2 regions of the Variovorax sp. MPBD4-3 genome follow, and region 2 is predicted to be linked to the other one. Evidence: predicted binding sites of a transcription regulator. Region 2 holds the regulator's gene; the other holds the start of a gene.
What was found. Region 2 encodes sigma-54, which starts transcription at its own class of promoters, with help from an activator protein. Its sites were predicted from a motif close to TGGCANGNAANCTGCTTT; they were not measured.

Region 1 (3,405 bases), on a different contig from region 2:
GGCCGGCTTTTCTCGAGCGACGTGACGGCCATGCTGGCGCCGCTGGTGGTGGTGTTTGCCGCCACGCCGCTGATCGTGGTGGTTTCGCTGCTCGTCGTGGCCGGCTTCATGGCTCCCGCGCTAACCCGGCTGGTGGGCGAACGCCGCTTTCCCTCGCTGGAGCAGAAGAAGGGCGCCTCCTTCTTCGGCAGCGTGGCCCGCTCGCTCGCCGTCACCATCCTCGCGCTGGTCGCCCTCGTGGTGTCGATGCCGCTGTGGCTCATTCCGCCGCTCGTGCTCATCCTGCCGCCGCTCATCTGGGGCTGGCTCACCTACCGCGTGATGAGCTTCGACGCACTGGCCGAGCACGCCAGCCCCGAGGAGCGCGCCACCCTGCTGCGCACGCACCGGCTGCCGCTGCTGTGCGTGGGCGTGCTGTGCGGCTACCTGGGCGCGGCGCCGAGCATCGTCTGGGCCTCGGGCCTGCTGTTCGCCGCCGCCTTCTTCGTGCTGGTGCCGATCGCCATCTGGATCTACACACTGGTCTTCGCCTTTTCGGCGCTCTGGTTCGCGCACTACTGCCTCGACGCGCTCGCGCAACTGCGTGCCCAGCGCGCGGTGGCCGCGGCGGCGCCGGGTGCCGAAGGCGCCCCGGCCCTCGAGGCCGCGGAAGCCAACAGGGCCGCTCTTTCTCAATGGGGTTCACCATGACACGCGCATTCGGTCTTATCGTCGTCGGCGACGAGATCCTCTCCGGCAAGCGGGCCGACAAGCACATGGCCAAGGTCATCGAGCTGCTCGCAGCACGCGGCCTGCAGCTCAGCTGGACCGAGTACGTGGGCGACGAGCCCGCGCGCATCACCGCCGCGCTGGAGCGGGCCTTTGCCTCCGGGGACATCGTCTTCTCGACCGGCGGCATCGGCGCCACGCCCGACGACCACACCCGCCAGTGCGCGGCCAAGGCCGTGGGCGTGCCGCTCGCGCTGCACCCCGAGGCCGAACTGCTGATCCGCGAGCGCATGCAGGACACCGCGCGCGAGCAGGGCGTGCCCTACGAGCCCGACCGCGCCGACAACGTGCACCGGCTCAACATGGGCGTGTTCCCGCAGGGCGCCACGCTCATCCTCAATCCGTACAACAAGATCCCCGGCTTCAGCGTCGGCGACGTGCATTTCGTGCCGGGCTTCCCGGTCATGGCCTGGCCGATGATCGAGTCCGTGCTCGACGCCCGCTACGCCGACCTGTTCACCCGCAACGCGGTCGCCGAGAAGTCGGTGATCGTTTTCGGTGCCATGGAAGCCACCCTGACACCGCTGATGCAGGCCATCGAAGACACGCACGCCGGCGTCAAGGTGTTCAGCCTGCCCAGCGTCGACCACCCCCAGTACGGGCGGCACATCGAGCTGGGCGTCAAGGGCGACCCTGCCCGGCTCGATGCCGCCTATGCCCAGCTGATCGAGGGCCTGCACACCTTTGATGCCAAGCTAGGCCCTGAATTGGTGCGCTAATTCTTATTGCACCAATGTGGTGATATTTCTTGGCCATTTGTGGTTCGCTTTGGTGAACAAGGCCTCATCCAGAGAGGTGACAATGGCACAGAAACTGCATCCCTCGTCCCTGTATTCCTAACCACCATCCAACTCCAGGAGAAACTGATGGCAAAGACCGTCGCCGATGTACTCAAGCTCGTCAAGGAAAACGAGGTCAAGTTCGTCGACTTCCGCTTCACCGACACCCGCGGCAAAGAGCAGCACGTGACCGTGCCGGTCTCGGCTTTCGATGAAGACAAATTCACCTCGGGCCACGCATTCGACGGCTCGTCCATCGCCGGCTGGAAGGGTATCGAAGCCTCGGACATGCAGCTCATGCCCGACCCCAACACCGCCAACATCGACCCCTTCTTCGAAGAAACGACGCTGATCCTGACCTGCGACGTGATCGACCCCGCCGACGGCAAGGCCTACGAGCGCGACCCGCGTTCGCTCGCCAAGCGCGCAGAGGCGTACATGAAGGCCTCGGGCCTGGGCGACACCGCCTTCTTCGGTCCGGAACCCGAATTCTTCGTGTTCGACGGCGTCCGCTGGAAGAACGACATGTCGGGCTGCTTCGTGAAGATCGAGTCCGAAGAAGCCTCGTGGAACACCGACAAGGAATACGAGCACGGCAACACCGGCCACCGTCCCGCGGTCAAGGGCGGCTACTTCCCGGTTCCCCCGGTCGACAGCTTCCAGGACATGCGCTCGGAAATGTGCCTGGTGCTCGAATCGCTCGGCATCCCGGTCGAAGTGCATCACCATGAAGTGGCCAACGCCGGCCAGATGGAACTCGGCACCAAGTTCAGCACGCTCGTGCAGCGCGCCGACTGGGTCCAGCTGCAGAAGTACGTGATCCACAACGTGGCCCACGCCTACGGCAAGACCGCCACCTTCATGCCCAAGCCCATCGTCGGCGACAACGGCTCCGGCATGCACGTGCACCAGTCGGTCTGGAAGGACGGCAAGAACCTGTTCGCAGGCGACGGCTACGCAGGCCTGTCGGACTTCGCGCTGCACTACATCGGCGGCATCATCAAGCACGCCCGTGCCCTGAACGCCATCACGAACCCCGGCACCAACAGCTACAAGCGCCTGGTGCCCGGCTTCGAAGCCCCGGTGAAGCTGGCCTACTCGGCCAAGAACCGCTCGGCCTCGATCCGCATCCCGTTCGTGGCCAACCCGAAGGGCCGCCGCGTCGAAGCGCGCTTCCCCGATCCGCTGATGAACCCGTACCTGGGCTTCGCCGCGCTGCTGATGGCCGGCCTGGACGGCGTGGAGAACAAGATCCACCCGGGCGAAGCAGCCAGCAAGGACCTGTACCACCTGCCGCCGGAAGAAGACGCGCTGATCCCGACCGTCTGCCACAGCCTCGACCAGGCCCTGGAATACCTGGACAAGGACCGTGCGTTCCTGACCAAGGGCGGCGTGTTCACCGACGCGTACATCGACGCGTACATCGAACTGAAGATGCAGGAAGTCACGCGCTTCCGCATGGCCACCCATCCGGTCGAGTTCGACATGTACTACTCGCTCTGATCGACGAGCAAACAGCCTTCACAGGCATGTAAGTCAAAAGGACGGCCTCGGCCGTCCTTTTTCCTTGGGGCGGAACATCGGGGCTCCGGGTGCGTCGAATTGCATGAAAATGCGCCTTTGTCGCGCCTCCATCGATACACATGAAGACAGCTTCTCTCTTTTTCCTGGCCGGTTCACTCCTGATCGCGTTGCCGGCGGTTGCGCAGGAACGCGTCTGGCGCTGCGGCAACGAATACACGAACAACGCGACCGTGGCCCAGCAAAAGGGCTGCAAGGTCCTCGAAGGCGGCAACGTCACGGTGGTGCAGGGCACCCGGGCTTCGGGTGGCGGATCGGCATCGTCGTCCTCGGGTAC
Region 2 (3,405 bases):
CATGAGCCCGACGCGAGCGGCAAGCTCGCGCCGCTGTCCAAGCAGCACATGGAAGAGCGCCTGTCCGAACTGCTGGCCGACCTGCGCGTCGACCACCTGCGCGATTCGCCGGCGCTGGCGCTGTCGGGCGGCGAGCGCCGCCGCGTCGAGATCGCACGCGCCCTGGCCACCCAGCCGCGCTTCATCCTGCTGGACGAGCCCTTCGCCGGCATCGACCCGATCGCCGTCATCGAAATCCAGCGGATCATCAGCTTCCTGAAGGAGCGCGGCATCGGCGTGCTCATCACCGACCACAACGTGCGCGAAACGCTGGGCATCTGCGATCACGCGTTCATCATCAGCGACGGGCATGTGCTGGCACAAGGTACGCCCTCGGAGATCGTCGACAACGCCGAGGTACGCAGGGTGTACCTGGGCGAACACTTCCGCATGTAAGGAAGGGTCGGGTTCTCCACATGAAGCAAGGGCTGTCCCTTCGCGTCTCGCAGCACTTGGCGTTGACGCCCCAGCTGCAGCAGTCGATCAGGCTGCTCCAACTCTCCACGCTCGAACTGAGCCAGGAAGTGGAGCAGATGCTCGACGAGAACCCCTTCCTCGAGCGCACCGCGGAAGAAGCGGCGCGCGAGGAGTTCGGGCTCGACACCGCCGACGCGCCCGCGGCGCGCGATGACGGCAGTGACGGTGGCGACGGCGAGAGCGACTTCACCCCGCCGCCTGCCAGCACCTCCACCGTCTCGACCGAGACCAGCACCACCACCACGGCCGACTCCGACGGCCCCGCCGCCGAGATCGCCGAGCGCGAGCCCGACTGGGAAGGCGACGGCACCGTCGACATGGCGCCCGACGACAGCGAGTGGGGCAGCGACGCTCCCGCGCGCCAGAACAACCTGGGCGACGACGAGCGCGCCGACGCCACCGAACTCGCGCGCAGCCAGGAATCGCTGCAGTCGTTCCTGCACCGCCAGGCGCTGAGCCTGCGCCTGAGCGAGAACGACAGCGCCGCGCTGCGCTTCCTGATCGAGTCGCTCAACGACGACGGCTACCTCGAAGATTCCCTGCCCGCGCTGGCCTCGGGCCTGGCCGGCGACGACAACGACCAGTTCGACGACCTGGTGCACCACTTCCAGGTGGCGCTCGGCCTGCTGCAGAGCCTGGAGCCGGTGGGCGTGGGCGCGCGCGACCTCGGCGAATGCCTGAGCATCCAGCTGCGGGCGCTGGCCGCCGAGGACGACGACGAGGACGAAGAGCAGGCACAGGTCTACAAGACCGCCATCGCCATCTGCAAGCAGCCGATGGAACTGCTCGCGCGGCGCGACTTCAAGCGCCTGGCCACGCTCACCCGTAGCAGCGAAGAGCTGGTGCGCTCGGCGCTGCAGGTCATTGCGCGGCTGGAGCCCAAGCCGGGGCGCCGTTTCGTCGACGTCGAGCGCAACATCGTCATTCCCGACGTGATCGTCACCAAGACCGGACGCGGCACCAACGTCAAGTTCCGCGTCATGCTGAATCCCGAGGTCATGCCGCGCCTGCGCGTGCACGACATCTATGCCGGCGCGCTCAAGTCGCACAAGGGCGAGGGCAGCCAGGCGCTGTCGCAGCGGCTGCAGGAGGCGCGCTGGTTCATCAAGAACATCCAGCAGCGCTTCGACACCATCCTGCGCGTGAGCAACGCCATCGTCGAGCGCCAGAAGAGCTACTTCGTGCACGGCGAACTGGCCATGCGCCCGCTGGTGCTGCGCGAAATTGCCGACGAACTGGGCCTGCACGAATCCACCATCTCGCGCGTGACCACCGCCAAGTACATGGCCACGCCGTTCGGCACGGTCGAGCTGAAGTATTTCTTCGGCTCGGCGCTGGGCACCGAGACCGGCGGCAACGCGTCGAGCACGGCGGTGCGCGCGCTGATCAAGCAGTTCGTGAGCTCCGAGAGCATCAAGAAGCCGCTGTCGGACAGCCAGATCTCCGAGATGCTGAAGGAGCAGGGCATCGAGTGCGCGCGCCGCACCGTGGCCAAGTACCGCGAAGCCTTGCGCATCGCGCCCGCCAATCTGCGCAAGGCCCTGTAGAAAGCCTTCGATGAGCCGTCTCCCGATGTCGCGCTGGGGCCATTGGGTGATCGCTTTGCTGGCCGTGCTGCTGTTCAGCGGCTGCGCCACCCTGCCCGACGAGGCGCCGCGCCCGCCCACCAAGGCCATGGCCGTGTCGCCCGACACCGCGCTCGGCAAGCTCGCGATCGCGGCCCAGCCCGACCCCGACCTGAGCGGCTTTCGCCTGATGCCCGGCGGCGACTTCGCCTTCGCCACCCGCATAGAGCTCGCGCGCCGCGCCCAGCGCACGCTGGACGTGCAGTACTACCAGATCGAGAACGACGAGACCGGCCGCTACCTGCTGCGCACCCTGCGCGACGCCGCCCTGCGCGGCGTGCGCGTGCGGGTGCTCATGGACGACCTCTACACCTCGGGCGAAGACGAACTGCTGCTCGGCTTTGCCGCCACGCCGAATGTGGAGCTGCGGCTGTTCAACCCGTTCCCGGCCGGGCGCAGCAGCCTGGTCAGGCGCTTCGCGGCTTCGCTGTTCGACTTCAGCCGCGTGAACCGCCGCATGCACAACAAGCTGTTCGTCGCCGACGGCGCGATGGCGGTGGCGGGCGGGCGCAACATCGGCAACCAGTACTTCACGCGCACGGCGGGCGAGAACTTTCTCGACCTCGACACCTTCGTGACCGGCGCGCTCATTCCCCGGCTCGGCAGCCTGTTCGACCAATACTGGAACAGCACCTATGTGCGCCCCGTGCAGTCGGTGGTGGCGAGCAGCCTTTCGCGCGAGGAACTGCAGCGCCGCTTCGACGCCGCCACCGGCGCCGACACCACCCCGCCGCCGCCGCCGCCCGCGCCCAACGACCTGCTGGGCTACAGCCCGATCGCCGACGACCTGAACGCCGGCAGGCTGGGCCTGATCTGGACCCTGGCCGAGGCCTATGCCGACTCGCCCGACCGCGTGATCGGCAAGACCGCGTCGTACGGCGGCGTGCCGCTGCTGGACGTCGACAGCGTGCGCTACAACGTGGTCGAGCAGATGCGCCGCGCGCGCGCCGAGGTGACCATCGTCTCGCCCTACCTGATTCCGGGCGCCACGGGGCTCGAGGTGATGCGCGAGATCCGCGGGCGCGGCGTGAAGATCAGCGTGGTCACCAATTCGCTGGCCGCCACCGACGAGCCGCTGGTGCACACCGCCTACCGCCGCTACCGGCCCGACATGCTCAAGCTCGGCGCCGACCTGTACGAGCTGAGCTCCACGCGCACCCGGCGCAGCGTGCGGCTGGGGCTTTTCGGCACCACGGTCGGGCGGCTGCATGCGAAGTCGGCGGTGATCGACCGGCGCACGCTGTTCGTGGGTTCGATGAATTTC

Region 1: a site for sigma-54 is predicted at 1,571-1,588, ahead of glnA (type I glutamate--ammonia ligase). Genes of this name have one in related genera too.

What each region holds. Positions count from the first base shown of each region.
Region 1 is NZ_JBXASW010000040.1:16,065-19,469, reverse strand. It holds gene AC1RVW_RS20985 (EI24 domain-containing protein) at 1-690, shown strand, start outside; gene AC1RVW_RS20980 (competence/damage-inducible protein A) at 687-1,487, shown strand; gene glnA (type I glutamate--ammonia ligase) at 1,635-3,050, shown strand; gene AC1RVW_RS20970 (hypothetical protein) at 3,191-3,405, shown strand, end outside.
Region 2 is NZ_JBXASW010000032.1:12,176-15,580, reverse strand. It holds gene lptB (LPS export ABC transporter ATP-binding protein) at 1-435, shown strand, start outside; gene AC1RVW_RS18515 (RNA polymerase factor sigma-54) at 456-2,063, shown strand; gene AC1RVW_RS18510 (phospholipase D family protein) at 2,074-3,405, shown strand, end outside.